3 regions of the Proteus columbae genome follow, and region 3 is predicted to be linked to each of the others. Evidence: predicted binding sites of a transcription regulator. Region 3 holds the regulator's gene; each other region holds the start of a gene.

Region 1 (6,323 bases), 940 kb from region 3:
ACTGAGCCTGGGCGAGTCATATAAGGTAGATTGGCTGTTTGTACTTGGAATTCGCTTACTTTACCGTTTTGCTCTTCGACTCTGACATTTAATTGGCCTTGTACTGTATCTTGTAAATGTTTAATAGCAAAAGGGCCCGCAGGTACCGTAGTTTCATAAATTAAGCGACCGTTTTGCGTTACAGTCACTTTGGCATTAGTGTTTGCGATGCCATGAATTTCAGGTGCATAACCTTGCAAAGAAGGGGGTAACATTCTTTCATCACTTTGTATATTGGCACCTGTAAAACGAAAACTATCAAAAACTTGAGAGTTTAAATAAGTTTCACCAAGCGTTAATTTTGCAGCTAGGTTAGGTAATGGTTTATAGGCGTATATCTGATTCCAATCAAAGCTATTATTTGATGAATATTCAGATGAGTAGTTTCCTTGATATTCAGCACGTAGTCGCCATTCACCAAGGTTAATTCCAGCTTGCCCATATCCTGTTAATGAGTTGTTGTTATTGCCTTGATTTGGGCGAGTTGATGTACCTGTTAAGGTATAGTCAACTAATAACCCAGATACACCTGGGTCCCACAATTCAGGTGGTGTCCAATCCGCATCTTCATATTTCATTAGTGAGCGAGGCATAACAATATCGAGAATACCGCCATCATTTTTGATAGAGATACCTGGTAATTGACTAATATTGAAACAATCTGGTGAGATTTCTTCGATAAATTTTTGATTTTCTTCGTTAACTGTTAACTTTTTTAGAAGAGTAGGATCAATACAAGCGATGGAGTAATTGGGTTTCACTTCAACATAATTAATGTTTTGGCGAGGGAAGTCACGACCATTTATACGGATATCTAAGTAGTACATACCCGGAATAATGTAATTAGAGGTTGCAAAACGAGATAAATCGACATTATCTCTGTCTTCGGCATCTAGCATATGAATGTTAAATTCCACAGAATCATCAGGCTCGGCTTGAGCGAAAAACGCTAAGCACAATAGCAAAATGGCACAAATGTTTTTCCATATTGTGCTGTGAAAAAAAGAAATTAACATGAATAAACGCCTAATTATTAATAAAATAAAAAGTAATTAAATAATGAATATTTATTTTATTACTTTTTATTTTATTCTTATTAAATTGAAGTGTTTTATCAAATTTAACGCAGAGGAAGTCCCCTGCGTTAATGCAGTAATTAATTTATTATTTAATTAATTTAAATAAATAAAACGATTACTGATAATCAACTTGGAAGTTGATAACGGCTTGGAATTCACCTGGAGTTACAGTTGCGTCTGCTGATTCAGCTTGAACGTAAGCAACGAATGGGATCTTAGAAACACCATTAACTAATTGTACTGGTGTTGTTGCTGTGTTCCATTTTACTGATTTGCTGCCAGCATCCATTAAGCCGATACCTGCACCAGAAGCTGAGCCAGATACGAAAGATGCTAAGTCTTTATTTGTTGCATTAACAACACTTGGTGTATAGCTAACAGTAGCTGTTTTTGCTACGGTAGTATCACAGTCTTGTAATTCGATATCTTTTTTAACGTTACCTGCTTTCTGCATATTTGCTAATGCAGAAGTTGGGATTTCACTGAAATCAACAATAACAGGACTTGAAGAAGCTGCTAATCCACAAGCTGAATTAACAATTTCACCTTTTAATTGAATTTCGCCTTTAGTTGCGCCAACTTTTGGTGCAGAAGTTTCAGCAGTTGCAACAGAATTAATACCAAATACTAAAGCAGCAGCTAAAGCAATTTTACTCAGTTTCATTATAGATAATCCCTTGAAGATCGTGCGTATTATTATTTATAGAAAAATAATATTAGTGTCGGAATATAAAAATTGATTTGCATTATATTTCGAGTTGTTTCGAATAATGACTGGTTTATATGATATCAACAAAGGCATTCTATTTGATATAACATTTTGTTGATTTACTCAATTTTCATATTTAATCTTGCCTATTCCATATTAATAGAGTTTTATGTAGGTTTATTCTTTTTATTACTCAATTTATGGGTGAAAAAGTTTATCAGGCAGATAAATTTAATAGACAATGCAATTAACATTATTTTAACTTTACAAAAAGTAATGTTATTAACATTAGGTTAGAAAAATTAATAAAATCAATTATAGATTATCGCAATATATATAATTCAATAAGTTAGATGTTAATAATGACGCGTTTAGGTTAATTTTTATCGTGAAAAAAGTTTCTCCCAAAATAATAATCATAAAATGAATAATAACGTATGAGATAATTCCTACGTATTTAAGTTAATTTTTTCTTATATTTCACTTATTCTGATAGTCCTAAAATGACTAATTGGATCATTTTAAATACAATTTACTCATTAGGTGAGTGTTTTGGCTAATGAGTGTTACATTTTTTAACACATGAATTTTCCCTATTTTGGGTAAAAAATAGCATGACAAAATGTAACAATTTTTAATATTAAGAAAATATTAATTTAGGGATTGTTTTAATGGTTGGAGTGATTTTTGAATAGTAGAAATGAAATAAATAAGCCTCTATAAAAGAGGCTATGTTGTTTAATAGGCTGTTTTTAAGTACAAAAATTATTGATAAGCCATATCTTGAGTCAATGATAATGATGAGCTTTCTTGCTCTTCATCGTTATCATTCTCTTTATCTTTAGATAATATTTTATTTTTGCTCTCTTTGGCTTGAAGGTAACCGACAAGGCTAAGTTGATATCGTCGAATGTTTTCAACATAGCGATAAGCCTCATGGCCTCTGGCATAGCCATAAGGGAGGTCTGCATAATATTTCTTTTGGCTAAGTAGAGGTAATCTTGATTTTACATCTAGCCAACTATCAGGATCGGCATTTTGTTGCTCCGTAAGCCTTCTGGCATCAAGCATATGACCAAATCCCATATTATATGCTGCCAATGCAAACCAAATTTTTTCATCTTCTGGAATAGAATCCGGCAAGCGCGAAAGGAGATGTTTAAGATATTGTGCTCCTCCTCGAACACTCTCTTCGGGATCAAGCCTGTCAGTAACGCCCATACTTGATGCAGTAGGGCGAGTTAACATCATCAATCCTCTAACTCCAGTTGGTGATGTAGCATGAGGATCCCAATGTGATTCTTGCCATGCCATAGCTGCCAATAACCGCCAATCGAAAGTATCTGCATACTTTTCAAAAAGAGGCTGATAGTTTGGCAAAATAGAATCTATCGCTGTAATAAAAGAGATAGTATCGAAGTAATCAAATGTACCTACATGGCCAAAATATTTTTCTTCTAGTCTTGCTAACACATCTTCTTGAGATAATTGATTAAAGTAATCGAGCATCGCTGCATATAAGCTATTATCTTCACCATCAGGCAAATACCACGTTAGTGGACGGCTTTCAGTGACTTCAAACCCTACGGCAACATTAGGATGAATGCGTTGTTGTACTGCAACACTGATGGAATCTGCTAGAACATAGGTTATTTTACCTTCTGATAATGCTTCTAGCAGTTGCGAGGTCGTCTGATTATCTGATTCTTCCCATTCAAGCTCGGGGTATTGCGTCTCTTTTAATGTTCGCAATAAACTTGCATGAGCTGAGCCAGCAGTGACAACAAGTCGCCCATCTAACGAATCAAAACTACGTGGTCTTAATGTCCCTTTACGGTAAATAAGCTGTTGAGAAACTGAAAAATAAGCAGGGCCACTGCGTGTCGTATCTAATCTCTCTTTATTATAAAGTAATCCGGCGGCGATAAAGTCAGCTTTATTATTCTCCAGATCATCAAACATTTGGTTGATATTTGTCCGCATATTAACGACAAGTTTCACGCCTAGGTAATCTGCAAAGCGTTTCACTAATTCATAATCGAAACCTACGGGGTCCTTTTTATCGTTCATCGTTATCAATGGTGAAGGTATCGTACTAATTCTTAACTCACCACGAGATAAAATCTTATTTATCTGCGCTTTTTGCCTATCTGGCCATGTAATATTCAACGCGATAATAGCCGCTGAAAAGAGCGCTATGATAACGATAACGAAATAGTTTATCCTTATATTATTCAATAGGTTGGTTCTCGTTAACGTTGTTTATTGTTGTGTGTAAAATCGTCATTTTAACATGGATAAATTTCCAGTAATCGAGCATTTTGCTTAACATATTGGCAAGACGCAACTTGATTACACCAATTAATCATTAAAACACTCTAAGTTAAATGCCGTTATTTTGTTCACGCAAACGGTTTCGTCTGAGCGGTTATTCTATTATACTAGGCGCGTTTCCCCTGAATGATTGGTCAGGTTAGCTGCTAAAAGAGAGAACTCAATACTATGGAAATCCTGCGTGGCTCCCCCGCTTTATCCGCGTTTCGTATTAATAAATTACTCACTCTATGTCAGGAAAATGATCTTCCTGTACAAGGTATATACGCGGAATTTGTCCATTTCGCGAAAGTGGAAGGGCAGTTATCTGAAGATGATCAAACTAAATTACGTCAACTACTGCATTATGGACCTTCATTAACAGAACATGAGCCTGTTGGGGAAATGCGAGTTGTTACACCTCGCCCGGGAACAATTTCACCTTGGTCTTCTAAAGCGACAGATATTGCACATAACTGTGGTTTAGCCAAGGTTGTCCGAATTGAACGTGGTATCGCCTACTTTATTGAGTGCGGTACGATGACAGACAATCAGTGGCAACAGCTTTATGGTTTTATTCATGATCGAATGATGGAAACCATCTTCTTAAATTATCAAGATGTAAATGCACTTTTTGCCGAGCAAACGCCAGCACCACTAAAAACGATTGATGTGCTTGCAAAAGGCAAAGATGCACTAATAAAAGCGAATATCGAAATGGGATTAGCGCTGGCAGACGATGAAGTTGATTACTTAGTCGATGCTTTTAACCGCTTACAGCGTAATCCAACAGATGTTGAGCTTTATATGTTTGCACAAGCTAACTCTGAACACTGTCGCCACAAAATATTTAATGCTGATTGGATAATTGATGGTAAAGCTCAAGATAAATCATTATTTAAAATGATTAAAAATACGTTTGAGCAAACGCCTGATTATGTCATGTCAGCTTATAAAGATAATGCGGCAGTAATGGAAGGCTCTGTGGCGGGGCGTTTTTATCCTGATACAGAAAAAGGGCATTATCACTATCATCAAGAGCCTGTACATATCTTGATGAAAGTAGAAACACATAACCACCCAACAGCAATTTCACCATGGCCGGGGGCTGCAACGGGTTCAGGCGGTGAAATTCGAGATGAAGGCGCAACGGGACGCGGTGCAAAACCTAAAGCTGGTCTAGTTGGATTTTCGGTTTCTAACTTACGTATTCCGGGATTTGAACAGCCTTGGGAAGAAGATTTTGGCAAACCAGAGCGTATTGTTAATGCATTAGACATTATGACTGAAGGTCCACTAGGTGGTGCGGCATTTAATAATGAATTCGGTCGTCCGGCATTATTAGGTTATTTCAGAACCTATGAAGAACAAGTAAATAGCCACAATGGTGTTGAAATTCGCGGCTACCATAAACCCATCATGTTAGCAGGGGGTATTGGTAATATTCGTGAAGATCACGTACAAAAAGGCGAAATCACAGTTGGTGCTAAGTTAATTGTACTTGGTGGACCCTCTATGAACATCGGTCTTGGTGGTGGTGCCGCTTCTTCTATGACATCAGGTCAATCAGATGCTGATTTAGATTTCGCCTCTGTTCAGCGTGATAACCCAGAAATGGAACGCCGTTGCCAAGAAGTTATCGACCGTTGCTGGCAATTAGGTGACGATAACCCGATCTTATTTATTCATGACGTTGGTGCTGGTGGTCTTTCTAATGCAATGCCTGAATTAGTTAATGATGGCGGTCGTGGTGGTCGTTTTGAATTACGTGATGTTCTTAATGATGAACCGGGTATGAGCCCACTTGAGATCTGGTGTAATGAATCTCAAGAGCGTTATGTATTAGCGGTATCGCCTGAAAAAATGCCTCTTTTTGATGCGTTATGTCAGCGTGAAAGAGCACCTTATACTGTGATTGGTGAAGCAACGCAAGAGCGTGAATTAGTGCTCAATGATACACACTTTGATAATAAGCCGATTGATATGCCATTAGACATATTATTAGGTAAAGCACCTAAAATGTTGCGTGATGTAAAATCACTTAAAACAGAAGGTGAGTATCTCTCCCGTAAAGATATCGATTTAAAAGATGCCGTCTATCGTGTTCTTCATTTACCAGCCGTTGCTGAAAAAACCTTCTTAATTACCATTGGTGACCGTACCGTAACAGGAATGGTTGCGCG
Region 2 (6,323 bases), 540 kb from region 3:
AAAGCTAAAAACGCGACGTACTTCATTGGTAATTTCAGTGTTAGTCGTTAATAGTGAATAGTCAGTATAAAGACGCGCTGTTTTTTCGTTAAAGTTCCCCGTACCGATATGAGCATAGCGAATGATTTCACCATTTTCTAAACGTGAAATGATAAATAACTTCGCGTGAATTTTTAAACCCGGTGCAGAGAAAATAACGTGAACGCCCGCTTCAGTCAGGCGTTTTGCCCAGTGGATATTCGCTGCTTCATCAAAACGTGCTTGTAACTCAACAACTACTGTGACACGTTTGCCATTATGCGCAGCGTGGATCATCGAATCAATAATTCGAGAGTCTTTAGCAACACGGTAAATATTGATTTTGATTGAGATAACACTTGGGTCAAAAGAGGCTTGGCGCAACAATTCCAACACATGCTCAAAGGTATGATAAGGATAATAGAGCAAAACATCACGCTCACGTATCGCATCAAAGCCATTACGGAAGTTATCAAACCAAATATGGCGTAAACGTGGAATAGGTTTATTTAACAGAAATTTACTACCCTCATTTGGGAAGTTAATAAAATCTTTAAAATTATGATAACGACCACCAGCAATGACGGAGTCATTATTCGATAAACCTAATTTACTGCGCAGCAACGCCACCATTTCATCAGGCATATCGCGTTGATAAACAAAACGGACAGGCTCTGCGGTAAGACGTTGTTTTAATGTTGATGACATCATTTCAAGTAAACTTGATTCCATTTCTGTTGCAAGATCGTATTCTGCATCTCGCGTCATTTTCATGGAATAAGCACTTAATGAGTCATAATCAAAGAAGCCTTTAAACACCTCATCAAGACAGTAGCGTAAAATATTATCCAATAAAATCATGGATTTTTTCTTACTACGTCCTTGTTCTGTCGGCAGAATAACAAAACGAGGTACTTTATCTGACGGAATTTCTAACAGGGCATAATGAATAATTTGCCCTTGTACAATTTCAACCGCTAAATAGGTGTAGTCATCTTTAAGAAACTCAACCAAGTCTGTTTCAGGATTAATTAAAATAGGCGTGATGTGTTTTCTTAAATTTTGACGGAAATATTGGCGTAACCAGATTTGTTGATTAGGTGAGATTTGGCGTTCATTAATTAAAAAGATTTGGTTTCGCGCCATTTCAAGTAACAAATCATTATATAAAGCATCAAACTCTTGGTCGGCTTTAGCTACTTTTGATTGAATTTTCTTTATAAGATGGCGAGCATGGCTTGACGCGGAGCGTGAGCCACGTTCTTCATTAATCAAAATACGGCGTTTTACATCGGCAAAACGAACCTTGTAAAACTCATCAAGATTATTTGAATAGATCCCCAGAAACCTGACTCTTTCAATTAACGGGTTTCTTTTATCAGCCGCTTCTTGTAATACACGTTCATTAAATGCAAGCCAACTGATCTCTTTATCAATATAGAGTCGTTCCTGGGACATCTGAACTCCAACAAGGGTTAAAGTTAAAACTTAATATCTGAATAAATCAGACGTGTTGCTTAATAGTCGCACCCGGTTTAACAAAATTCTCGGGTTTCGCCTCTTTGGCTTTTTGTTCAAAATAAGGTGCTTGGAAAGTACACATTCTAATCGCAGAACGGTAGGCACCGTTAACAAAAAACTCATCTATTAAATCACCTTCTTTTTTAAAGCCAAGCTTTTCATAAATATGAATCGCTTTAGCATTCTCTTTATCGACGATTAAATAGAGTTTGTATAAATTAAGTACAGAAAATGCATAATCCATCGCAAGTTTCGCCGCGCGTGCAGCATATCCATGGCCTTGATGCGCAGGAGCAATGATAATTTGGAATTCAGCACGACGGTGAACATAATCAATTTCAACCAACTCGACAAGTCCAACTTTAGTGCCGTCACTTTCAGCAATAAAACGGCGTTCACTTTGGTCGTGAATATGTTTTTCATAAAGGTCGCTTAACTCGATAAAAGCCTCATAAGGCTCTTCAAACCAATAGCGCATAACGCTGGCGTTATTATCAAGTTGATGGACAAAAGAGAGATCTTCTCGTTCGAGAGGACGTAATTTTATAGGTGGAACTTTCTTACCACCGGACATAAGCACCTCGGTGAATGCATTGAATAAAAAGAGAAAAGGGTGACACAAAAAAAGTCACGTGGGCTACAGTGTAGCACAATGTGACTTTTTATCTTAAACGAAATAGTCAACCAAGGTTGTCGAAAAGCGCAATATCATCGAGAACGGCTTGATTATTCTGCATTTTTAATCGCTCGTCAGCTAACCAACCGATCGCTAGTGGATAAATACGATACTCTTCTGCTTGTATTCTTGTTTGTAATGATTGTTCAGTATCATCTGGTAAAACAGGAATGCGAGCTTGAATAATCATGGGACCACCATCAAGTTCTTCTGTAACAAAATGGACGGTAACGCCATGAAAAGAGTCTTTATTCGCTAAAACTTGGCGATGAGTGTGTAATCCGGGATATTTAGGAAGTAAAGAAGGATGAATATTTAATAATTTATGCTGATAATGAGTCACAAAATCAGGCGATAAAATACGCATAAAACCGGCTAAAACCACAATGTCGGGCTGATAAGCATCGATTTTTTCAATTAATGCTTTATCGTAATCAGTTCTGTCATTATATAGAGTTGGATCAACAAAATATGCTGGAATATCAGCAAGTTTTGCCCGTTCAAGACCATACGCATTAGCTTTATTACTTAAGACAGCAACCACATTACCCGTGATTTTATTTGCCCTACAGGCGTCAATAATCGCCTGTAGGTTGCTGCCGTTTCCTGAGATGAGGACGACAATATTTTTCATACACATGTTTTCATTAGTTAATAATAACTTGTGCTTCACCCGCAGCTTGTGGCGCAATTTCACCAATTAACCATGCGTTTTCACCACACTCAGCAAGATGTGCTAATGTTTTTTCAACGTCATTTGGGTTAACGGCAATTAACAATCCAACACCACAGTTAAAGGTACGATACATTTCATGTGTGCTGACTTGTCCCGCATCTTGTAACCATTTAAAAACCAGTGGCCATTCCCAGCTTTTACTATCAATACGCGCTTGCGTATTTTCAGGTAATACACGAGGAATATTTTCCCAGAATCCGCCACCTGTAATATGTGCCACAGCATGGATATCCACATTTTCAATTAATGAAAGTAGTGACTTTACATAAATACGAGTAGGGGCTAATAGGTGATCAGCTAATGATTTATTACCTAAGGATGTGCTTTCAGCTTGTGTATTGCTGACTTCAAGAATTTTTCTGACTAATGAATAACCATTAGAATGAGGACCACTTGATGCTAAAGCGATTAGAGCATCGCCAGTTTTAACTTTGCTACCATCGATAATTTCTGATTTTTCAACCACGCCGACACAAAAGCCTGCGATATCATAATCATTACCGTGATACATTCCTGGCATTTCAGCAGTTTCACCACCGACTAATGCACAACCAGATTGCTTACAACCTTCTGCAATACCTGTTACTACGCGTGCTGCGGTATCGACATCTAATTTTCCTGTGGCATAGTAGTCAAGGAAGAAAAGGGGTTCTGCACCTTGAACAATTAAATCGTTGACACACATTGCGACTAAATCAATCCCGATGTCATCATGGCGATTTAAATCCATCGCAAGGCGAAGTTTAGTTCCTACGCCATCTGTGCCTGAAACTAAAATAGGTTCACGGTATTTAGATGGAATTGCACAAAGTGCGCCAAAGCCACCTAAACCCCCCATAACTTCAGGACGGCGGGTTTCTTTTACTACACCTTTGATACGATCGACTAAAGCATTACCTGCATCAATATCGACACCGGCATCTTTATAGCTGAGAGAGGATTTGTTAGTCACGTAGAGCCCTCACGGCAAGTTGCTGTTAAGAAAAAATGTGTGCGAGCGCTATTCTAACAGGCAAAGCAAACGTTTGCGAGGATCTTCTTTGTAGGTCACAATTATTCATGTTGGTGTGGTTAAAAGCTGTGCGCTTGATCAATATCAATAGAAAAACGATGGAATATTGGCAAAAAAGCGGTATAATCTCGCGATTTTTTTGTCAGGCTGCGTCGTACATTAGGAGAAATTATGAAGATCGTTGAGGTAAAACACCCACTCATTCAACATAAATTGGGGCTGATGCGAGATCATGATATAAGCACTAAACGCTTTCGTGAACTGGCTTCAGAAGTTTCCAGTCTACTGACGTATGAAGCTACCGCCGATTTAGAAACAGAGACGGTAACAATAGAAGGTTGGTGTGGTTCGGTAGAGATAGAACAGATTAAAGGAAAAAAAATCACAGTAGTTCCTATCCTCCGTGCAGGTATCGGGATGATGGACGGAGTATTAGAAAATATTCCTAGTGCCCGAATCAGTGTAGTTGGCGTTTACCGCGATGAAGAAACATTAAAACCTGTCCCTTACTTCCAGAAATTAGCATCCAATATTGAAGAGCGTATGGCTCTTGTTGTTGACCCTATGTTAGCAACAGGCGGCTCTATGATTGCCACAATTGATTTATTAAAAAATGCGGGTTGTACTTCAATTAAAGTATTAGTACTGGTTGCTGCTCCAGAAGGTATTAAGGCATTAGAAGAAGCTCATCCAGATGTGGAATTATATACTGCATCTATTGATAGCCATCTTAATGAGCACGGGTACATCGTTCCAGGTCTTGGCGATGCTGGTGATAAGATATTTGGTACAAAATAATAATTAAGCCGACTTTGATAGTCGGCTTTTTTTTGAACCTAAATATCTTGTTCTATAGTTAGAAATATACAAACCAATTTCACATTCATATCAAAGAGAGGTCGTAAGCATGACTCGTCGTGCAATCGGGGTAGAAGAGCGCCCACCATTATTACAAACAATTCCGTTGAGTCTTCAACATCTGTTTGCAATGTTTGGCGCCACCGTACTTGTGCCAATTTTATTTAAAGTTAATCCGGCAACAATATTGTTATTTAACGGGATCGGAACCCTGCTTTATCTCTTTATTTGTAAAGGACGCATTCCTGCTTATTTAGGTTCAAGTTTTGCGTTTATCTCACCTGTACTTTTATTGTTACCTTTAGGGTATGAATTAGCACTTGGGGGATTCATCGTCTGTGGAGTGTTATTTTGTATCGTTGCAGGTATTGTCAAAATAGCAGGGCGAGGCTGGATTAATGTGATGTTTCCGCCTGCGGCAATGGGCGCAATCGTTGCCGTCATCGGACTTGAATTAGCAGGAACCGCTGCGGGAATGGCAGGATTATTACCAAGTGCAGATGCACCAGTTGATAGTCAGACACTGCTTATTTCTATGGTGACTCTAGGTGTGACTATCTTAGGCTCTGTGATGTTTAGAGGATTCCTTGCTATTATTCCTATTCTTATTGGGGTATTAGCAGGTTATGCACTCTCTTTCTTCTTGGGCGTTGTTGATATTACACCAATTAAAGAAGCTAACTGGTTTGCACTACCGACATTCTATTCACCGCGTTTTGAATGGAGTGCTATCTTTATTATTCTGCCTGCCGCATTAGTTGTTATTGCTGAGCACGTTGGACACCTTGTTGTTACAGCAAATATTGTACAACGCGATTTAATGAAAAACCCAGGTTTACATCGTTCTATGTTCGCAAACGGTTTCTCTACCATTATCTCGGGTTTCTTTGGTTCAACACCTAATACCACTTATGGTGAAAACATTGGTGTTATGGCTATCACTAAGGTTTACAGCTCATGGGTTATTGGTGGTGCGGCAATTCTCGCTATCTTATTATCTTGTGTCGGTAAACTGGCTGCGGCTATTGCTGCTGTACCTGTTCCTGTTATGGGTGGGGTTTCATTACTGCTTTACGGTGTCATTGGTGCATCAGGTATTCGTGTCTTGTTAGATTCAAAAGTGGATTACAACAAACCGCAAAACTTGATATTAACTGCCATTATTCTGATTGTCGGTGTGAGTGGTGCTTCCATTCAAATTGGTGCTGCTGAATTAAAAGGCATGGCATTAGCAACCATCGTGGGTATTGTTTTAAGCTTGATCTTTAAATTAGTGAGTGTTGTTCGCCCTGAAACAGAATTAGTGGATAACACCATTGAATCGGTTAGTGGTACAGCAAACAAAAAGTAATCGATTAAGTAAATCTAAAGCAATATGCTGAAATTAATAAAAAAGGTGGATGATCTCCACCTTTTTTATTGTGTTTTATTTTTATGTCATATTAAAAACTAAGATTTTTGATGTTTTAAGTATTAAAAACTTAGAAAAGCATGATTAATTC
Region 3 (6,323 bases):
AATGGAATTAAAATAGTCGTTAATGTTGGCTCAGTAAATTTAGCAACAAGGTATAACGCAGTCATACTGACAGCATAACCAATTAACAACAGTGGCAGTAGCGTTTTACCTGTCATTTTTGACAGTAAAATACGACAGCCATAACCACCTACCATAAATGCAATAGTTTGTGGAATATAACTTAAACCGATATCCTGTGGAGAGTAGCCCATCTTTTCAAGAATGATTGGTGAGCCAGCTAACCAAGCAAAGAAACCTGCACTACAAGAAGCGTAAACTAATACGTTACCTGTGTAGAGAGGGGATTTTAGTAAAGTCGTAAATGAAGCGGTAGATTGGTTTTCATCAGTGACTGATTTTTGTTTAATGTTTTTTAGCATTAATGTCGGTAACATTAGAACTAATGTTACAGCCATTAACACCATGAAAATCATACGCCAGCCACCGTGATTTAATAACGAAGCACCGATTAAAGGTGCAAGTGCTGGTGATAATGCAACCAGTGGCATAATTAAAGCAAAAACGTGCTGAGCGCGAGATTCATCAAAACGGTCGATGACAAGAGCTTGCCAAATAACAGCGGCAGAGCAAACGCCGAAAGCTTGTAGGAAGCGCATAGCAAGTAAGCCAGTTGCACTCTCAACCCACAGCATACCAAGACAGCCTAAAGAGAAAAGGCTTAAACCAATAAGTAGAATAGGCTTACGACCGACTTTGTCAGAAAGAGGTCCCCAAAGTAATTGAGCAACAGCAAAGCCAAATAAAAAGATACTTAAGCTATTACTAATAGCACCTTCGCTGATAGAGAGTTCACGCTGCATCATACCAAATGCAGGTAAGTACATATCAATAGCTAAGTAACCTAGCATACTCAAACCCGCTAGGTACACCATAAAGCTCATAGGTGTTTTTGATTGTGTGGAAGTTTTAGAATTCATTTTATTTTCTATGCTATGTGATGTAGAACATTTTATGTATTGTAACTAAGACCTATTTTACTTGTGAAACGGGAATATTTGGTTAATGCTGTGAAAAATTTTCAAAGGAATAAACTCTATGTGGTCAGAATACTCTTTAGAAGTTGTTGATGCAGTTGCAAGAACAGGAAGTTTTAGCTCCGCTGCTCAAGAATTGCACAGAGTGCCATCCGCCGTTAGTTACACTGTTCGGCAATTAGAGGAATGGCTTGCCGTTCCTTTGTTTGAGCGCCGTCACCGTGATGTAGAATTAACCGATGCAGGTAAAATTTTCATCAAAGAAGCACGATCTGTTATCAAAAAAATGAATGACACTCGGCATCTTTGTCAACAAGTTTCTAATGGGTGGCGCGGTCAATTTAGTATAGCAGTTGATTGCATTGTTAAACCTGAAAGAACACAACAACTTATTCTCGATTTCTACCGCCATTTTCCTGATATTGAGCTGTATGTCTACCCTGAAGTGTTTAATGGCGTATGGGACTCCTTAGTTAATGGTCGTGTTGATTTAGCGATTGGTGCAACAAGAGCCTCACCAATTGGTGAACGTTATAGTTTTAGAGATATGGGATTTATGCCTTGGCGCTGTGTTTGTCATGTTGATCACCCTTTAGCGAAAGCACAACATCCATTAACGGATGATGAGATGCGACCTTATCCAAGTTTATGCTTAGAAGATACTTCACGCAGTTTACCAAAGCGTGACACTTGGGCGCTAAATAATCAGCGTAGAATGGTTGTTCCGACATGGGATATGGGGCTTGAATGCTTGTTAGCGGGATTATGCGTAGGAATGGTGCCTTGGCATCGTGCTGAACCTTTAATTGAACAAGGTAAGCTGGTTACTTTACAACTGGCACAACCATTGCCAGACAGCCCATGCTGCCTGACGTGGGTCGATAAAAGTGAATCACCCGCTTTGACATGGTTGTTAGATTATCTTGGAGATAGCCAAACCTTAAATGAGGAATGGCTTCGCTAGAAATCAGATAGCCGAATAAATCTGAATTAACGACGGTAGTCAATAAAAGGACCGTCAGCAACTGAACGGCGCTCAACTAATCGTGGATGAACTTCGATTGTTTGGGCGTCTTCGCGTTTGTTGACGATGCGATCAAGCAACATTGACAAAGCCATTTGACCTAAACGCTCTTTTGGCTGGTGGACTGTGGTTAATGCTGGCGTAAAATAACGCGCATTACGAATATTGTCGTAACCCACAATGGAAATATCGAAAGGAACACGTAAACCTAGCTCATCAGCGGCACAAATTGCGCCCATTGCCATCACATCACCACCACAAAAAACAGCAGTAGGGCGATGTTTTTGATTTAGCATCTGATACATGGCTTTATAACCAGATTCTGGCTCAAAGTCGCCTTGTACAATCCACTCATCTTTTACTGTGATTTTTGCTTCTTCCATGGCTTTTAAGAAACCTTGTAAGCGACCACCACCGGTATTACGTTCTAATGGACCAGGGATAATACCAATATCACGATGACCACGTTCAATAAGGTAACGACCCGCAATATAGCCACCATGAAAAGCATTATCGATAATCGTATCGGTAAAGTCACCACGCGCCTTACCCCAATCCATGACAACCATTGGAATATTACGATAGCCTTCTAACAGTGTCAGAAGGTGATCGGGGTATTCAGAACACATGACTAATAACCCATCAACACGTTTTTGTGCCAGCATCGCTAAATAGGCTTTTTGTTTATCGAGGTTATTATGTGAATTACATAAAATCAGTGTGTAGCCTTTGCTATAACAACTATTTTCAACAGCTTCAATCACTTCAGCAAAGTAAGGAGCTTCACTGGACGTGGCTAACAGGCCAATAGATTTGGTGTGATTGACTTTTAAACTACGCGCAACGGCACTAGGCGAATAATTTAATTCTTTTATAGCGGCCCAAACTGCTGCCCGTGTGTTCTCAGCAACAAAACGTGTTTTGTTGATCACATGAGAAACAGTCGTGGTTGATACGCCTGCGCGTTTTGCCACGTCTTTTATTGTTGCCATGGTGTGGAAAACTCCTGACCTTCATTGGTCTCTTTTATCTAATTTTATGGTTTAACTGCCAGTATAGTCATACATAGGGCAAACACTGGCAATAATTTAGCGATTAGCTGTGAATTTTGTATGATCTAGCTCAAAAGTGAAAGTATTAATCAATGTTATAAATTGTGCACTAGTCGCTATTTTAGCAAATTTTGATATGTGATAATAATTAACCATGACAAGGTTATGGTTAAAAAAGTGTATTATAATCATTTTGAGGGAGAAATAGATGGATACGGATCTGAAATTTGGTTTGAGTACAGCAGTAGCAGCGCTTGTTATGATTGTTTTATTTTCGACTATGTTGTTCTAATCACTGCTTTATAGAATATCCGATCAATTTAAATAATAGATTATCGAATATCTGAATATAACAAAGGGCTCAAGGCCCTTTGTTATTTTGTCACCAAAAATGAATCTCAATCACTCACCTTTGATTATCAAGCTCAATTAAGCAAGGTTAGCTTCAACAAATGACCAGTTAACCAGTGCCCAGAACTCTTCTAAATATTTAACGCGCGCATTACGGTAGTCGATGTAGTAAGCATGTTCCCATACGTCTACTGTTAACAGTGGTTTGTCTGCGCCTGAAACTGGAGTAGCAGCATTAGACGTGTTAACAATCGCAACTGAACCGTCTGCTTTTTTAACTAACCAAGTCCAACCTGAACCGAAGTTTTTAGCTGCCGCATCATTAAATTGCTTTTTGAACTCTTCAAAAGAGCCGAATGCTTTGTTGATAGCATCAGCAACTTTACCTGTTGGTGCGCCGCCTGCATTTGGTGCTAAACAGTTCCAGTAGAAAGTGTGGTTCCATACTTGAGCTGCATTATTAAAGATACCACCATCAGTAGATTTGATGATTTCTTCTAAGGATTTGCTTTCTAAATCAGTACCTTTAACCAGGTTATTTAAATTGGTTACGTAAGTTTGGTGGTGTTTGCCGTAGTGATATTCTAAAGTTTCTTTAGAGATGTGTGGCTCAAGAGCATCTAACGCATAAGGTAATTTTGGTAATTCGAAAGACATTGCGTACTCCTTTAAACTATCTATTTCGGGTTTTGTGCCTGAAATCATTCCATCAAAATCATTTGAATTGATAGAATGAGGCAAATGAATCACTAAGTTGTTACTATTTTGCTAATTATTTTAACAAAAATCTGCTGAAATAACAGCTAAATATCTTTTATCTATAGTTATAAGCCATATAGATTAATTATACTCATAAGAGTATATCCCACAGAGCAACTCGTAAAGCAGTAAAATATCGACTGTGTTTAGAGCCTATATCCTCTGATTGTTGCATTTTCTGCTTACTCTATCATCAGTGTATACATCATTTTCACTACGACTAAGAATAGAAATAATGCAAATATTTGGCGAACTCTTGGAATAGGTAGGCGATAAGCAACTTTTACACCGACAGGGGCGAAGAGAATGCTGGTAATGCTTATTCCAATAAAGGCAGGTAAATAAACAAAGCCTAAATAATAGTCATCAATATTTGTTTGATTCCAACCATAGATAATACCCATGATTGTGCCAATGGAAGCGATGATGACACCAATCATTGAAGAGGTTGCAATACATTTGCGTGTATTAAATCCCCAATGACTTAAAAGAGGAATGGTGATAGTCCCACCAGCAATGCCGATAAAGCTGGATATAAAGCCAATTAAAGAGCCACCACTGGTTAATGCCGGTTTTGAAACAACAGGATCTTTCACATTTTCTATGCGTTCTGCTTCTTTCTTTTTGGTTAATAATCCATAGATGGTATATACCATGAAAATACAGAACACGATTTGCAATATCGTGTTTGACATTTTTTGTACCAGAAATGTCCCAACAAGCATACCAATGATAGTGCCGATAGATAATAGAGGAAATTGCTGCCATAAAATGGCTTTATGTTTGTTATGTGAATACGCTGAAGATGCTGTGGAAAATATAATGACAGAGAACGAGGTAGATAAGGCAATTTTCATCACCATATCTGTTGGGATAGCTTGTTGACTCACTACATACATAACTACTGGAACAATGATTGCACCGCCTCCTATGCCAAGTAGTCCAGCAAAAAAGCCAGTGATACATCCCACTAAAAGAAACAGCAAAATCATATCCATAGTTAATACTCATCAAGGTTTATAACAAACTTATTTATATACATTATATCCTTTTAATAAAGTAGCGTTTTATCTTAATGTATAGATTATGAAATTTAATATATTGATTTTGATATAAAAGTGACTTGTTCTTTTCTTCTTGCTTATTCTATAAACCAACACCACCTAAAGCCGTTGTTATTTCATTTCATAATAAAGCAGTGCTTTATATACTTTAAAATCAAGTGAAGAAAAAATGCGCTTAAAATTAAGAAAGGAAAAACTGCAAAAATAAAAAGGGAGCTAATAGGATAAAACACACTCATAACCATCGGTAACGCATTGATTTATTTTTTATGCTTTATTGTGTTTTTTCTCATCAATAATCTCATAGATTAATACCAACTTATTGTTTTATATCGAGAACTAAACTTATATAGAGGTTTCTAATATAAAGTGGTATTCTTCTTTCATGTTTTCCCCTATAAAGCATATCGAATATAAAAGGCTGTAAGGACTTACAAATGACGACTATTGAAAAAATTGAACGCCAGATCAATGAAAACCCAATTATTTTATACATGAAAGGTTCACCAAAATTACCAAGTTGTGGTTTTTCTGCTCAGGCAGTTCAAGCTATCTCTGCTTGTGGTGAGCGTTTTGCGTATGTTGATATCTTGCAAAACCCAGATATTCGTGCAGAACTACCAAAATATGCACACTGGCCAACCTTCCCACAATTATGGGTAGATGGTGAATTAGTCGGTGGATGTGACATTATTTTAGAAATGTATCAGCGCGGTGAATTACAGAAGTTATTAAAAGAGACTGCTGATAAATACCGTGGTGAAGAAGAAGCACAGTAATTAATTTTTATTGTTTCGGTATTGAAACGCATAAAAATAATGAGATCTTCGATAAAAAAGCCAGTTCATCATTGAACTGGCTTTTTTCTGTTATTCATAAATGTATCAGCGAAATCATAGTTTCAAGGTGTAGGCAATGGCCATCCACCAAGCTTTTTCCAACGGTTAACTAATTCACAAAAAAGTAATGATGTGCGATTAGTATCGTATAATGCACCGTGCGCTAATTTGCTATCAAAGGGAATGCCAGCAGTGATGCAGGCTTTAGCCAAAATTGTCTGCCCTAATACCAATCCACT

What was found. Region 3 encodes PurR, which represses purine synthesis genes. Its sites were predicted from a motif close to CANGCAAACGTTTGCNTG; they were not measured.
Region 1: the regulator PurR is predicted to act here: its motif matches at 4,231-4,248, upstream of purL (phosphoribosylformylglycinamidine synthase).
Region 2: the regulator PurR is predicted to act here: its motif matches at 3,966-3,983, upstream of purM (phosphoribosylformylglycinamidine cyclo-ligase).

The regions. Positions count from the first base shown of each region.
Region 1 is NZ_CP043925.1:2,718,857-2,725,179, reverse strand. Features, by position in the region: gene F1325_RS13025 (fimbria/pilus outer membrane usher protein) at 1-1,055, opposite strand, end outside; gene F1325_RS13020 (fimbrial protein) at 1,234-1,782, opposite strand; gene mltF (membrane-bound lytic murein transglycosylase MltF) at 2,593-4,065, opposite strand; gene purL (phosphoribosylformylglycinamidine synthase) at 4,330-6,323, shown strand, end outside.
Region 2 is NZ_CP043925.1:2,313,001-2,319,323, reverse strand. Features, by position in the region: gene ppk1 (polyphosphate kinase 1) at 1-1,476, opposite strand, end outside; gene speG (spermidine N1-acetyltransferase) at 1,523-2,113, opposite strand; gene purN (phosphoribosylglycinamide formyltransferase) at 2,220-2,849, opposite strand; gene purM (phosphoribosylformylglycinamidine cyclo-ligase) at 2,863-3,903, opposite strand; gene upp (uracil phosphoribosyltransferase) at 4,135-4,761, shown strand; gene uraA (uracil permease) at 4,871-6,172, shown strand.
Region 3 is NZ_CP043925.1:1,776,823-1,783,145, forward strand. Features, by position in the region: gene punC (purine nucleoside transporter PunC) at 1-938, opposite strand, end outside; gene punR (DNA-binding transcriptional activator PunR) at 1,057-1,959, shown strand; gene purR (HTH-type transcriptional repressor PurR) at 1,986-3,011, opposite strand; gene F1325_RS19560 (YnhF family membrane protein) at 3,280-3,363, shown strand; gene sodB (superoxide dismutase [Fe]) at 3,501-4,079, opposite strand; gene F1325_RS08620 (sulfite exporter TauE/SafE family protein) at 4,364-5,179, opposite strand; gene F1325_RS08625 (Grx4 family monothiol glutaredoxin) at 5,683-6,024, shown strand; gene rnt (ribonuclease T) at 6,147-6,323, opposite strand, start outside.